Regions from separate parts of the Neobacillus sp. NPDC097160 genome, predicted to be linked through region 3. Evidence: predicted binding sites of a transcription regulator. Region 3 holds the regulator's gene; each other region holds the start of a gene.
What was found. The regulator Rex, encoded in region 3, represses fermentation and respiration genes when NADH is low (regulators of the CRP and FNR family bind a similar motif). The targets are predictions, from matches to a motif close to TTGTGAAATATTTCACAA.
Positions count from the first base shown of each region.

Region 1: ACIQXV_RS05520 (cytochrome c oxidase subunit 2A) is a predicted target of Rex. The motif match lies at 2,792-2,809, and genes of this name have one in related genera.
Region 2: qoxA (cytochrome aa3 quinol oxidase subunit II) is a predicted target of Rex. The motif match lies at 1,921-1,938, and genes of this name have one in related genera.

Region 1 is NZ_JBIWDU010000003.1:227,177-232,227, reverse strand. It holds gene ACIQXV_RS05535 (dynamin family protein) at 1-358, opposite strand, end outside; gene ACIQXV_RS05530 (isoprenylcysteine carboxyl methyltransferase family protein) at 700-1,269, opposite strand; gene ACIQXV_RS05525 (type III polyketide synthase) at 1,270-2,358, opposite strand; gene ACIQXV_RS05520 (cytochrome c oxidase subunit 2A) at 3,004-3,153, shown strand; gene ACIQXV_RS05515 (cytochrome c oxidase subunit II) at 3,175-3,651, shown strand; gene ACIQXV_RS05510 (b(o/a)3-type cytochrome-c oxidase subunit 1) at 3,651-5,051, shown strand, end outside.
Region 2 is NZ_JBIWDU010000007.1:216,889-221,939, reverse strand. It holds gene ACIQXV_RS12360 (6-phospho-beta-glucosidase) at 1-624, shown strand, start outside; gene ACIQXV_RS12355 (PTS sugar transporter subunit IIA) at 639-947, shown strand; gene chbG (chitin disaccharide deacetylase) at 1,002-1,709, shown strand; gene qoxA (cytochrome aa3 quinol oxidase subunit II) at 1,998-2,954, shown strand; gene qoxB (cytochrome aa3 quinol oxidase subunit I) at 3,011-4,954, shown strand; gene ACIQXV_RS12335 (cytochrome (ubi)quinol oxidase subunit III) at 4,958-5,051, shown strand, end outside.
Region 3 is NZ_JBIWDU010000022.1:86,097-91,147, forward strand. It holds gene ACIQXV_RS25470 (cytoplasmic protein) at 1-696, opposite strand, end outside; gene ACIQXV_RS25475 (polymer-forming cytoskeletal protein) at 712-1,428, opposite strand; gene ACIQXV_RS25480 (YhbD family protein) at 1,441-2,064, opposite strand; gene ACIQXV_RS25485 (redox-sensing transcriptional repressor Rex) at 2,175-2,834, opposite strand; gene moaC (cyclic pyranopterin monophosphate synthase MoaC) at 2,869-3,366, opposite strand; gene ACIQXV_RS25495 (ABC-F family ATP-binding cassette domain-containing protein) at 3,537-5,051, shown strand, end outside.

The sequences.
Region 1 (5,051 bases), on a different contig from region 3:
AATAATTTTTAACTAATTCATAGTCATACGGAGCTAAATAAAGCCTAGGCTTTTCATTTTTGAAAAAAACCTTAGCATAATCATCACCGGATTTAACTTTAACTAAGTTTGCACTAGTCGGAATCGGGCTCGAAGGCAGTAATTTTTCCCCGACAACTTGATTGATCATCGTTGATTTTCCTGCGGAAAAATGACCGCAGAACGCAATCAGGAATTCTCTATTTTCTACCTTTTTGGCAAGCTGTTTTACCTTTTCGGCCTGCTTTGGATCATGATGATCAATTAAATATTCATATATCGAAACGATCTTACGTTTTAAAGTTTGTATAGTTTCTTTCTGAGTAGCTGTTTGCACCATTTTTCATTATTCCCCTTAACAACTTAGTAATATTTTTTATTTTATACGATAATTCTAACTTTTCCTACCTTGACACTCCTTTTGACATAAACAATTTTTTAACAACAAAAAGGCCAAGGATTAGGACCTTGGCCAATTAAATAAACTTTTCCTTATTGGGTAACATTTTTTAAGACGTGCTTCATGACAAATGCATAAATAATAATCGTGCCGCCGGCAAAAGCAAAAGCCATATGTAACACCTTCCTTATCAGACTCTCACCTGAGAATGATTTTCATCGTTGAATTTATTCTAGCACGAATGATAATCATTTTCAATACTCCATGTGGAACTGTCACATTTATTTAACAATCCTTGGAATGAAGCGATTGCAATCTTGAAAGACACCTTCATACTTTGTTAATGCGCTAAGTGCTTTTTCTTCCTCAGGAATTCGAATCATCAGCATGATCACGTTTAATATTGTAAAAAGAAAAGCTGTATAATATGCATTAAACAGTAAGGGCACAACAAACAGTTCAATCGTTACCACAAAATAATTCGGATGCTTTAAAAAACGGTATGGCCCTTTTCTAACCACCTGGGCACCTGCTAAGACAAGAATTTTTGTATTCCAATACTTTCCGAGGGATGCGATTGCCCAAATTCTGATAAACTGGGCAAAACAAAATAAACAAAGTACGAATGGCCAAACTCGGGAAAGTCCCCGTTCCAACAAAACCTTCTCAACCATTAATACGACAAAAAACAGCACATGCATCATGACCATATACTTATAGTGCTTTTCACCAAACTCCACTGCTCCTTGCTGCTTCATCCATTTTTCATTTCCTTTTGCAACAAAAAGTTCGACCACACGTTGAAGGATGATAAAACTAATGAATAGTATAAAGGGAAAGAGGTCATCCATTTAATTCCACCTCAATAACAGTAATTCTGAGCTAAAACCTGGTCCAAGTGCGGTTCCGAGACCAATAGCATTTTTCGGGATGTCCATCTCCATATATCGTTTTAATACATAAAATATCGTTGCTGAGGACATATTTCCATATTGTTTTAAAACCTCCAATGATATTTCATTCATGGAAGAAGGAATATCTAATGCCTTCACATAGGCATCCAATACTTTTTTTCCGCCGGGATGGGCAATGAAACAATCTATTTGCTCGAGTTCAATTTTGTGTTCCGCTAAAAAATCCCTAACATTTGGTCTAAGCCAACCTTCGACAATTTGTGGGATATCCCTGGAAAAAACAACAAATAATCCTGTATTTCTCAATTCCCAGCCCATCACATCCAAGGAATCAGGCATAAGTGTCGATTGAGTCGCGATAATCGAAGGTGATGCAGCCTTCTTGCTTAACTCCTCTACATTAACATCATCACCGCAAACCAATGCACAGGCAATTCCATCGGCAAAAAGAGATGTTCCAATTAGATTGCTTTTGGAAAGGTCATTTTTCTGAAACGTTAAGCTGCAAAGCTCGACGGATAGAACGATGACTCTGGCCTTTGGAAACGCTAAACAATACTCAAATGCTCTTGATAATCCCGCCGCACCACCGGCACAGCCGAGTCCCCATACCGGCACCCGCTGTGTATGCGGGTTAAAAGGCAATTGATTCATAATTCGCGCTTCAATACTTGGGGTTGAGATGCCAGTTGACGAAATAAAAAAAATCGCGTCAATCTCTTCGTATGGAATATTTTCCTTAAGAAAGTTGTCATTATTTAAGCATTTCACAATAGCTTCTTTTCCAAGTTTCACAGCAGATTCAATATAGGCCCTGTTCTTCTCTTCAAATGAATGATTCTCTTTAAACCATTCAATATTTTTGACAAAATGTCTTTTTTCAATTTGCCCATTCTGAAAGGCTTTTAACAACCTTTCTATATCCTTAAATACATCAGCAAAAAGCTCTTTCGCAAACATAGATGCTTGGTCTTGGGGAATTTCAAATGGCGGAATAACCTCTGAAACAGAAAGAATGGCAGGCATCATCATTCTCCTTCCACATATGTAAGGGTATTTTTTCCAGAGATCTAGAGAATTATTCGAGGAATTGATCATGTATAGATGCAAAAAAAAAGCTTCCCTATTACTGGGAAGCAAACGTTTTGAAGGTTGTTGTTGTGCACTTAAATTATATCGCGGATTATGATTTCCTTCATTACATAATCATTTCCAATTTCATTATTACTTTTCAGATTGCTTTTGAACTTCAATCATTATTTTGTTACTTGCCAATAATCCGCAAACTTTGCAATATTCCACTTTATTATATAGAAGGCGACATTGTTCGCAATAGTATTTTTCCAAAAAGACCACTCACTTCCAAAGGAAATTAGGGAGTATATTTTTATCTTATTTTTGAAATTCCAGAGTGTGACTTTGTGATTGAACCATTATTCAATTACTTTTATCACAGGTAAGGTGTGATAGTTCACATTTTCTTCACATTTACTCCGGTTTATTTGTGATATAAATCACTGTTATATCAAGTTTTTACCATTAACATAGTAGATACCTAAGGAATGAACAATTTGTGAACTTTGAAATTTCGTATTTTACTTTTACGATTGTTTTGTATTATGAAAGAGAACTTATTTATTTAATCCAATTTTCTGAAGGGGGTCTTGAGGGATGGCGAAAGCGGAACTGAAAACAAAACAAAAAACAGTAGTAGAAGACAGATCTTCGCTCAAAGGGACATTAGCATCCGTTTTCTTATTGGGAGCGTTTATTATTGTCACCTGGGTAACCGTTTACTACCTATTTGTAGAACGTTTTTAATGATTGAAGGGGGAAAAAATTATGCATATGCATAAACTTGAAAAGATTTGGCTGACTTTCGGTATTAGCTGCCTTGTCATTTTTTTGACAGTCGTAGGTGTTAGCGCCTTCTATCTAGGCAACAAACCGCCGAGTTGTTTAACAACTATAAATCCTGAAAAAGTAGATCAAACAAAACCTTTTAACGAACCGGGTCTTCACAATGTTGACGGAAAAGAGTGGGATTATGAATTAGTTTATGTTGCATCCGCTTTCTCTTATAATCCGGCTAAAGTGGAAGTGCCGCTTGGGGCAAAAGTTAAAGTCATTGCCACCACAAAGGATGTCATTCATGGCTTCGAAGTGGCCGGGACGAATATTAATATGATGCTTGAACCTGGTTATGTCAGTGAATATACGACAACGTTTGACAAAGCAGGCGAATATTTAATTGTTTGTAATGAATACTGTGGTGCCGGGCACCATTTAATGAGTTCGATGATTGAGGTGGTAAAATAATGGTTAACAATGCAGCTGCAAAAGTAAAAGTTGACCCTCGTGATGCAAAGCTTTCCATGGCACACTTCTTTGTAGCCTTTTCAGCCCTTGCTTTGGGCGGATTAATGGGGCTCCTGCAAACCCTTGTCCGTTCCGGAAAATGGGAACTTCCTTGGGGAATTGATTATTATCAAATCTTAACTGTCCATGGTGTATTAATGGGACTTGTGTTAACAACCTTCTTTATTATGGGATTTCAATATGCTGCCGTGAGCAGAACTGCCGGCGAACATTCGAATGCCGCTAGGCTAACTGGCTGGATTGGCTTTTGGGTCATGTTAATCGGTACATTAATGGCAGCTACAATGGTTCTACTCAAAGAAGCATCTGTTCTTTATACATTTTATGCGCCGCTTAAAGCACACTGGATTTTTTACTTAGGCTTAACCTTTGTTGTTGTCGGCAGCTGGATTGACGGTGCAGCACAAATCATGACGTATGCAAGATGGCGTAAGAACAATCCGGGAAAACCAAGCCCATTATTAAGCTTTATGGCTGTTATTAATACGGTTCTTTGGATTGTCGCTACATTGGGTGTGGCTGCAACTGTTTTATTCCAATTACTTCCATGGTCACTTGGATTAGTTGACACAGTAGATGTACTAGTCAGCCGTACATTGTTCTGGTATTTTGGTCACCCATTAGTGTATTTCTGGCTACTGCCAGCGTATATGTGTTGGTATGCTATTATTCCAAAAATTATTGGCGGAAAAATATTCTCAGATTCATTAGCACGTTTGTCCTTTATTTTATTCCTGCTCTTCTCTATTCCGGTTGGTTTCCACCACCAATTAACAGAGCCAGGAATTGATCCAGCTTGGAAGTTTTTCCAGGTAATCCTTACGTTCATGGTCATTATTCCATCGCTAATGACTGCTTTCTCTTTATTCGCAACATTTGAAAGATATGGACGCTCCAAGGGGGCCACAGGTCTTTTTGGCTGGTTTAAAGTACTTCCATGGGGTGATGCCCGTTTTACAGTTCCTTTTATCGGTATGGCTAGTTTTATCCCTGCCGGTGCCGGTGGGATTATCAATGCTTCTAACCAAATGGACCAAGTTGTCCATAACACTATTTGGATTACAGGCCACTTCCATTTAACTGCAGCAACATCTGTTGTTCTAACGTTTTTTGGAATTTCTTATTGGTTAGTACCACACTTAACAGGACGTAAATTAACAAAAGCGATGAATAAATTAGGGATCATCCAGGCATGGGTTTGGTTCATCGGCATGGCTTTCATGTCTGGTGCAATGCATATTCAAGGTCTGCTTGGAGGTCCAAGACGTTCTGCCTTCTCTACTTACGGCGGTGCAAAGCAAGCAGCTGAGTGGATTCCATATCAAATCGCTCAGGCAGTT
Region 2 (5,051 bases), on a different contig from region 3:
ACAATGAAAAATATTCATGCGATGGGCTGGGAGCCCGATTTCCTAAAGGCATTGGATGTTCTCCCATGCCCCTATCATAATTACTATTATAAATCAGGAGAAATGCTGGGAAAAGAATTGAAAAATTTCAAGGAAGGTGGGACACGTGCAGAGGTAGTCAAGAAACTGGAAAAGGAATTGTTTGCATTATATAAAGATCCTAATCTTTCTATTAAGCCGCCGCATTTAGAGAAACGCGGTGGTGCCTATTATAGCGAGTCGGCTGTACGACTTATACACTCGATTTATACTGACAGGAGGGATATCCAGGCTGTAAATACAATGAATAAAGGGGCAATTACGGGTATTCCCTATGATTCGGCGGTTGAGGTCAGTTGTATGATTTCTAAAGACGGTCCAAAACCTCTGACAATGGGGGAGCTGCCAATCGCAGTGAATGGATTGGTCCAGCAAATTAAATCATTTGAACGGACAGCGATTGAAGCTGCTATCAGTGGTGATTATGGCAAGGCATTATTGGCAATGACAATAAACCCGCTTGTACCAAGTGATCGTGTGGCGAAGATGATCTTAAACGAAATGCTTGAAGCACACAAGAGGTATTTACCGCAGTTTTTTAGCTAGTGAGGAGTGGAAAAATGGAAAGTTTAGAAGCAATCATCTTTCAAATTATTCTCCATGGCGGTAATGGGAGAAGTGCAGCCATGGAGGCCATCCAAGCAGCAAAACAAGGGGATTTTATACAAGCAAAAGAAAAACTGCAGGAGGCGGCGGTTGCCTTGAATGAGGCACATCATGTCCAAACCTCACTCATTCAAGGCGAAATTAGAGGCGAAAAAACGGAGATTTCATTGTTAATGGTTCATGCCCAGGACCATTTAATGAATGCAATGACCGTTAAGGACATGGCCTCAGAAATAGTTGAATTATATGAGAAATTCCGATGATCTGTCAAGAATCAAAGAAAAGATCATCCCCAAATACTAAACAGGTGATGTTAAATGATCAAATTGATTGTAAATGCTGACGACTTCGGTCTAAGTCCTGGCGTAAACCATGGAATCATCGACGGATATAAATATGGAATTGTTAATTCCACCTCAATGATGATGAACATGGATTGGATAGAACATGCGGTTCAACTAGCCAAAGATCATCAAAACCTACGAGTAGGAATTCACCTTGTCCTTACCTGCGGATGGCCTTTAACCAAAAACGCTTCAACATTGGTAAATGAACATGGCTCTTTCAAATCTTTGTCTGAATTAGGCAGTAAGGCGAAGGTTTCATTAACGGAAATCGAACACGAATGGTCGGCGCAAATTGAGCGATTTTTGGAAACTGGTTTGAAGCCGTCGCACCTTGATAGCCATCACCATATCCATACATTAAAAGAACTGCAGCCAGTTGTTAAGCAACTATCCAAAAAATTCACGCTGCCGGTAAGACGAAATGGTAAAATCCCGATTGAGGGAGTAGAATCTACCGCGGATATTTCCCTGTTTGATTTTTACAGTGATGGCGTAAAGGAAGATTATTTCTATAACCTTTCCTCACGTTTAGAGGATGGAATAACAGCTGAAATCATGTGCCATCCGGCATACTTAGATAATACCCTATTAAGCATGTCTTCTTATACCTTTAAAAGATTAACAGAACTTGAGATTCTAACATCAACCAAATTGCAGGAAAACATTATCTTATTATAAAAATATTAATAAAAAGGTACCTTCAAATAGAAGGGGCCTTTTTTGTTTCTGCAAATTCACACTAAACTTTCTTATGATAGTAAATCTTCATTCAAAAAGCTAATGATTTGCATCAGATTTCTTTACGGAAAAGGGGATTATGAACATTCAGTGACACATTCGGTTTTTCGGTGTCTTTTCCAAAGAATTGATATTAAGATATAGCTAAAGAGTGTGATTTATATCACAACGTATATCAAATTGGTATGCATTGTTTTTCTAGAATAATGGAAAGGGGAATATCCAAAAATGAAATGGGCTTTATTGACGTTGTTTTTTACTATAGCCACTGTGCTAACGGGTTGTGAACCATTAATGGTCTTGGATCCGAAAGGGCCACAGGCTGCAACACAAGCCAAGGACATTATATTATCAATCGGGATCATGTCGGTTATTGTTCTCACTGTTTTTGGCATCCTGATATTTATGCTGATAAAATATCGTGCATCTAAACAAAGGAAAGATTATGAACCACCCCATATTGAAGGGAGTGTGCTGGTTGAGACGATTTGTGTTGGGATTCCAGTATTAATTGTCATTTTCCTCTCAATTGTGTCTGTTCAAAGCAACTATAAAGTGGAGGCCACTCCGACAGGGTATGGTGATAAAGAACCATTAATTATTTATGCTTCCTCCTCGAATTGGAAATGGCATTTTAGTTATCCTGAAGAAAACATTGAAACAGTTAATTATTTGTATATTCCAACTGATAGGCCAATTGAATTTAAACTTTATTCCTATGGACCCATCACCAGTTTCTGGATTCCACAACTCGGAGGTCAAAAATACGCGATGTCTGACATGGTCAACACGCTTCATTTAGCCGCTGACGAACCAGGAGAATACATGGGACGAAATGCAAACTTTAGCGGGAAGGGATTCGCTGAAAATACGTTCAATGTTAAGGCCATGTCAGAAGATGAATTTGCTAAGTGGGTAAAAGAAGTTAAGAAAACAGCAAAACCACTGACTGAAGAAAAATTTGATAAACTCTTGGAACCGGGTCACTTAGGGCAATCCACTTACACTGGAACGCATTTAGGATTTTTGCCGCCGCCGGAAGGGGAAAATGGCGGACATCATCATGGGTCAACCCCTTCTGAGAATGCGGATAAACATGAACATGCAAGTGAAAGCAATTCAGAATCTGAACAGCATCACCATGCAAGTGAAAGCAATTCAGAATCTGGACAACATCACCATTAATAGTTTTAAAGTTTAATAACTTTGAAAAAAATACTCTCGAAAGGAGTCATATCAGTATGGATTTCTTTGATCGCTTTGCCATCCCACATCCAAGTCCAGTGATTTACGCATCAATGGTAGCCATTGGTCTAACAGTTATCGCGATAATCGCCGGTTTATCTTATTTTAAAAAATGGGGTTATCTATGGCGTGAATGGTTAACCACAGTTGACCATAAACGGATTGGGATTATGTATTTAATATCTGCTCTTTTAATGTTATTCCGCGGCGGGGTAGACGCGATTATGATGCGTGCGCAGCTGGCTGTACCTGAAAACAAGCTGCTCGATGCCCAGCATTATAATGAAATTTTCACAACACACGGAGTCGTTATGATCATCTTTATGGCGATGCCATTCATTATGGCATTAATGAACTTTGTTGTGCCGTTACAGATTGGGGCGCGCGATGTAGCGTTCCCGCGCTTAAATGCCTTAAGTTTTTGGCTATTCTTCATGGGTGCGATGCTCTTCAACATTTCTTTTGTCATTGGAGGCTCACCTGACGCCGGATGGACTTCGTATTTCCCACTGGCAGGTACCGATTTTAGTGAATCAGTTGGTACGAATTATTATATGATTGCGATACAGATTGCCGGTATTGGGACATTAATGACGGGGATCAATTTTATCACCACCATTCTTAAAATGAGAGCACCAGGTATGAAGTTGATGAAAATGCCAATGTTCACATGGGCTTCCTTAGTTACGAACGCAATCATCGTTTTTGCGTTCCCCGTATTAACTGTATTACTGGCAATGGGAACCATGGATCGGTTATTTGGAACGCATTTCTTTACCACCACGAATGGCGGTATGGATATGCTTTGGGCGAACTTTTTCTGGGTTTGGGGACATCCTGAGGTATATATCCTAATTTTACCGGCATTTGGGATTTATAGTGAGGTCATTTCAACGTTTGCTCGTCGGAATCTATATGGTTATAAATCAATGGTCGGCTCAATGGTGATTATCTCACTATTATCATTCTTAGTCTGGACGCACCATTTCTTTACCATGGGTCAAGGGGCACTAACAAACAGTATCTTCTCAATAACCACCATGGCGATTGCTGTTCCGACAGGTGTAAAAATATTTAACTGGCTGTTTACACTTTGGAAAGGAAAAATTGAGATCACGACGCCAATGCTTTATTCTTTACTGTTTATTCCGACATTCACAATTGGCGGGGTAACAGGGGTTATGCTTGGTATGTCTGCTGCTGATTACCAATACCATAACACGATGTTCTTAGTTGCTCATTTCCACATGGTCATTATTCCTGGTGTTGTTTTTGCCATGCTTGCAGGCCTTACTTACTACTGGCCAAAAATGTTTGGCTTTATGTTGAATGAGAAAATCGGGAAATTGGCGGCATGGATTATCTCTATAAGCACACTCATGGCATTTGTCCCAATGTTTTTCTCTGGCTTGGATGGGCAGGCACGCCGGATGTACACATATTCCGCATCAACCGGCTTCGGACCATGGAATATGGTTTCGTTTATTGGCGCAGCCGGACTTGCTGTAGGGTTTGCGTTAATCGTATACAACATCTACTACAGTACTCGCTACGCTTCAAGGGATATTGCAGCAGATCCATGGGATGCACGTTCATTAGAATGGGCAACACACACGCCAGTACCTTCATATAATTTCGCCATTGTGCCGCATGTGAAATCATCTGAAGCATTATGGGATGCGAAGAAACACGGTCACGAGTTATTCCCAGGTGAATATGAAAAAATTCATATGCCAAATAACAGCGGTGTACCGTTTATCATGAGCTGTATCTTCTTCGTTTGGGGATTTTCCTTTGTATTCAGTTTATGGATTCCGCTGATTTTAACAACAATTGGAATATTCGTATGCATGGGACTTCGTTCTTTTGAAAAAGATCATGGTCATTACATTTCGGTTGCAGAAATCGAAGAGACAGAAAATAATTTGCGAGGTGCTTAACAAATGAAAATAGATAACTCGCTGCCACTTGAATATAGTACGGAAGAAAATAGTAATAAAATTTTGGGTTTTTGGATTTTCCTTGGAGCAGAAATTA
Region 3 (5,051 bases):
CGACATTTTCACAGTTGAATTCTTATCCTGGATAAAATCTGTCGAATATTCTACCCGGCCAATTTGACAGCCTGAGCCGATTTTGACAAGGTTTCCCCTGATGATATCCGCCTTCGTATTTTCAAGAAAAACCTCATCCCCTTCAATCACCTTCACAACAAGTGATCCCTCATCCTTTACAAACGGAAGCAGTGCCGTTTTTCTTTTAATCGTGATTTTCTCACCGCCGATCTCCTCTGCCGTGCTGTCGCCAAAACGCAAGCCAATATTGATCGTGTCCGCATTTAGGAGACCTTTGATTTCGAATCCGCCACTTAACTCGAATTTCTCATATTCGACATCACCGCCCACGGAAATACTGCCCTTAATATTTGCCACTTCGCCGTAAAGCTGCTCACCCACCTCAAGCGTGCCAAGAATCTTCATTTTTTTCAATGCAGCCTTTCCATCGATGGACAGCGTCCCCATCACCAGCATGTCACCAGACTCCATATCCCCCTTTACTTCCGATTCACCGATCACTTTTACCGATCCTGCTTTCACATCCGCCAATGTCTCACTCGTTCCGTAAACATGAAACGATGTGCATTCGACATTACTTTCAATCGTCCCTTCTCCGCGGATGCTTACCTTATCGTAACTGCCGCCTGGGTAATTGCCCGATCCATTTACCGTCAGATTTTGACCCTTTTTCATTTCTATTTCCCCCTTTTACACTTTTCTGGACTCTTTTACAATGGCCTTTTTATCTACTGTAAGCTCGCCTGTATATTCCACGAGACCAATTTCACATTTAGCCCCGATCGTAATATGATTGCCACGGACAACAGCTGCCTTTGTATTTTCCAATTCAATTTTGTCCCCTTCGATACATTCTGTTTCCAACTGTGTTTGCATAAAAGTCTTGAATAATCCCATTAATGGGGCTTTGTGTGTAACGAGAATCGTTTGCCCGCCTATTTCCTTTGCCTTACACTCTCCGAAAATTTTAATATCCACGTGATCAGCATTTAAAAGCCCGCCAATCCTAAATATGGATTCCGCATTAAACGTTTCGGCTTCACAATCCCCTTCGACCGTAAGCCTGCCTTTAATTTTGATTTCCTCTGCCTTTACCCTTCCACCGATAGTCGCTTTTCCCGCCACCTTGAAATGATCCACATAGAGGTTATTTTCAATTTTCGCTGTTCCATCCACTGTTAACATTTTGCATTCGAGATTCCCTTTAATTTTTCCGTTTCCGTTAACCTTCGCTTTATTCGTCATGACATTCCCGTTGACCATACCCGAACCATGACATTCAAATACTACACACTCTATATCGCTGTTAACTGTTCCTTTTCCATTGATAGTTACATGGTGAAATTCCCCGCCGTTTGCTGACCCAAAGCCGTTAAGATTCAGGTCTCCCCTTTTTTTCGTATCCATGGTCATTCTCCTTTATAATAGTTTCGCTTTCATCTCTTCCATACATTTCACAAGAGAAAGCTGCACAACGATTTTCGTTCCCTGTTCAAACTTTATTTCCTCCGTATTTATGAGTAAAAAGCACGATGAAACCCCCAATTTTCTTGTCAGCACGATTTCCCCGTTTTTCTGTTTGATTAATCCCCTATTATCCTTTACGACTTGAAGCAGCATTTTCCCTTCATCTAGGTTAATTTCCCCGGATTGCAGCAGCTTCTCTAATACATAGACTTCAAGAATTCTTGAAAAATCAAAATGTGATCCGCCCTTTTCATGCTCAAGATATAAGTCCATAACCGCACCCGAAACAATGTTACGTTTTACTAGTTCATCATTAGTGAAATGTAACTCTGTTACATTAGGAGAAAACATATCTGCCAGTTCATCCAAGGAAAGATTCTCTTTCATCGTCTGAATCTTGTCGATCCGTTCTAAGATCTTTTCTTTTGGAAAAAATGTTTCCTGGCCCGTAAACGTTGACTTTCGAACAAACCATTCCTCTGGAATGAGATCCTTTCGTTTCCAGCGATATAGCTGTCCGTACGAAATCCCTGCCATATCCAATAAATCCTTTTTAGAAATTAACTCCTCGCTCATTAGTAAAAACCCCTTTCTGTCTTATAATGTAACATAACACTGTTACGCATGTAAAGACTGAAAATAAAAAAAGGGCTATTCACCACTTTCTGTGAATAACCCACTTCAACTTATTCTTCTATTTCCTCTGTCTCTGTCGGATAATGCTTTAAAAAGTAAATGAGTGATTGCAGTTCTACTGCTAAGTCGATATGATGAACCCGAATGGACGGAGGGACATTTAATCTTGCCGGGGTAAAGTTTAATATCCCTTTCACATCAGCTTTCACAAGTCGGTCGGTAATCATCTGTGCTACGGGAGCCGGAACGGTTAGAATCGCAACTGATATTTGTGCATCCGTCAGCACCTTTTCCAATTCATCCATATTGTAAACCGGTACCTCGCGGATTTTGGTTCCCATTTTTGCCGGATCGACATCGAAAGCACATTCTATTTTTGTGTTATTATTTTTTAAAAAATTATAGTTTAAAAAGGCCGTACCAAGATTACCTACGCCAATTAACGCAACCTTTGTTAATTCATCCTGGTCGAGTGTTTTACGAAAGAAGGTTAGTAAGTAATTGACATTGTACCCATAGCCTTTTTTCCCTAATGCACCGAAATACGAAAAATCGCGGCGAATCGTTGCCGAATCGACCTTAACCGCTTCACTTAATTCCGCAGATGAGACCCTTTGCTTGCCGGAAGTATGCAGGTTTTTTAAAAATCGATAATAGAGGGGCAGCCGTTTGGCTGTCGCCTGTGGTATCTTCATCGTTTCATTACTCATAATCTCCCACACCCCTTTAAATTTTAGTTAACGATCATTTCACTTGTTCAGTTCGCTTAAAGTCACCATTTTTTCCGCCCGTTTTCTCAACTAAATAGGTCGGTCCAATGACCATGCCTTTATCGACTGCTTTACACATATCATAGACGGTTAAAGCACAAGCTGAAGCGGCTGTTAACGCTTCCATTTCCACACCCGTGTTCCCTTTTGTTTTAACCGCTGCAGCAATTTGTAATTGATAATTTTCTTGCTGACCCTTTTCCCATGAAAAGGAGATATTTACCCCTGTTAAGGGAATTGGATGACACATCGGAATGAGATCCCAAGTCTTTTTAGCCGCCATGACTGCCGCAACCTGAGCTACTGCTAAAACATCACCTTTTTTCATGTCATGATTGGTTATTTTTTCAAAAATTTCTTTACTAACCGTTATGCTGGAATGAGCCAGAGCGGTACGTGCCGTTTCCAGTTTGTCGCTGACATCGACCATCTTTGCTCTGCCTTCTTTATTAAAATGAGTAAATTCTACCATAAAAAATATCCTCCTATCCAAAAATAATACACTATTTTTCCTTTTATGTGTGTGAAACTTTGAACTTTTTTATCTGAGTAAAGACATCGCCTGATACTGAAAGACTAGCGCTTTATTGCCGACATTCCCTTTATACGGTACACTACTAGTATGTACAGAGGTGAATAAAGATGATTTTGTTGCAGGTTAATCAACTACAAAAATATTATGGCGCTGACCTTATTTTATCGAATATAAAGCTAGAATTACAAACGCGGGACCGAGTTGCCCTCGTCGGTCGAAACGGCGCTGGAAAATCGACATTATTGAAGATTATTGCCGGCCACTTGTCACATGATGGCGGTGAGATTATCAAGCCAAAAGAAGTGACGATCGGCTATTTAGCGCAAAATACCGGCCTTGAATCTAATTTGTCCATTTGGGAAGAAATGTTGACTGTCTTCGAACCGCTTCGCACGATGGAAAAATCACTGCGCAATCTGGAAGTGCAAATGGCCGATCCTAATGTGTTCGAAAACACGGTGAAATACGAGAGAATTATAAAAGAATATGATCAGCTCCAAGTGCAATTTAAGGAACAGGGAGGCTATCAATACGAAGCAGATATGCGCTCCGTCCTGCATGGGTTAAATTTTCTCGAAAGTTCCCTAATGATTTCTAGTTTAAGCGGCGGACAGAAAACCCGGCTAGCCCTTGGCAAGCTGCTGTTAACGAGACCCGATATCTTAATTCTGGACGAGCCCACAAACCATCTGGATATTGATACCCTATCATGGCTCGAGCAATACTTGCAGGGCTATGATGGCGCGATTTTAATTGTTTCCCATGACCGCTATTTTTTAGATAAGGTTGTTACACAGGTCTATGAGGTATCACGAAAGCAAATCGCGCGGTTTACGGGTAATTATAGTTCTTACCTTGAACAAAAAGCCGCTAATTATGAGCGCGACATAAAACTTTATGAAAAGCAGCAGCAAGAAGTCGATAACCTAAAGGACTTTATCCAACGGAATTTAGCGCGGGCCTCGACGACAAAACGAGCACAAAGCCGCCGGAAAAAGCTTGAAAAAATGGAGATTATGGACCGTCCGCTTGGTGACGAAAAGTCTGCGACGTTCTCGTTTGAAATTGAAAAACAAAGCGGGAATGACGTTCTAACGGTAGACTCACTAGAAGTTGGTTATGATGGTGACAAGGTTTCTGAGGATATCACCTTTCGCGCCTATAAAGGGGAAAGTATTGCCCTTGTTGGTCCCAATGGAATCGGTAAATCGACACTGTTAAAAACGATTATTAAAAAACTGCCAGCACTTGCCGGTTCGATTTTTTACGGAACAAATCTCGCAATTGGTTATTATGACCAGGAGCAGGCAGAATTAACCTCCAATAAACGCGTCTTGAATGAACTTTGGGACGATTATCCGTTAAAAAGTGAAAAAGAAATTCGGACGGTTTTAGGGAACTTCCTTTTTTCCGGTGATGATGTTTTAAAAATCGTTTCTACTTTAAGCGGTGGTGAAAAAGCACGGCTGGCTCTGGCTAAGCTGATGCTGGAGAAAGCGAATGTATTAATTTTGGACGAGCCAACCAACCACCTTGATTTGGATAGCAAGGAAGTTCTAGAGAATGCCCTGATTGATTACCCCGGGACGATTTTATTCGTCTCGCATGACAGATATTTCATT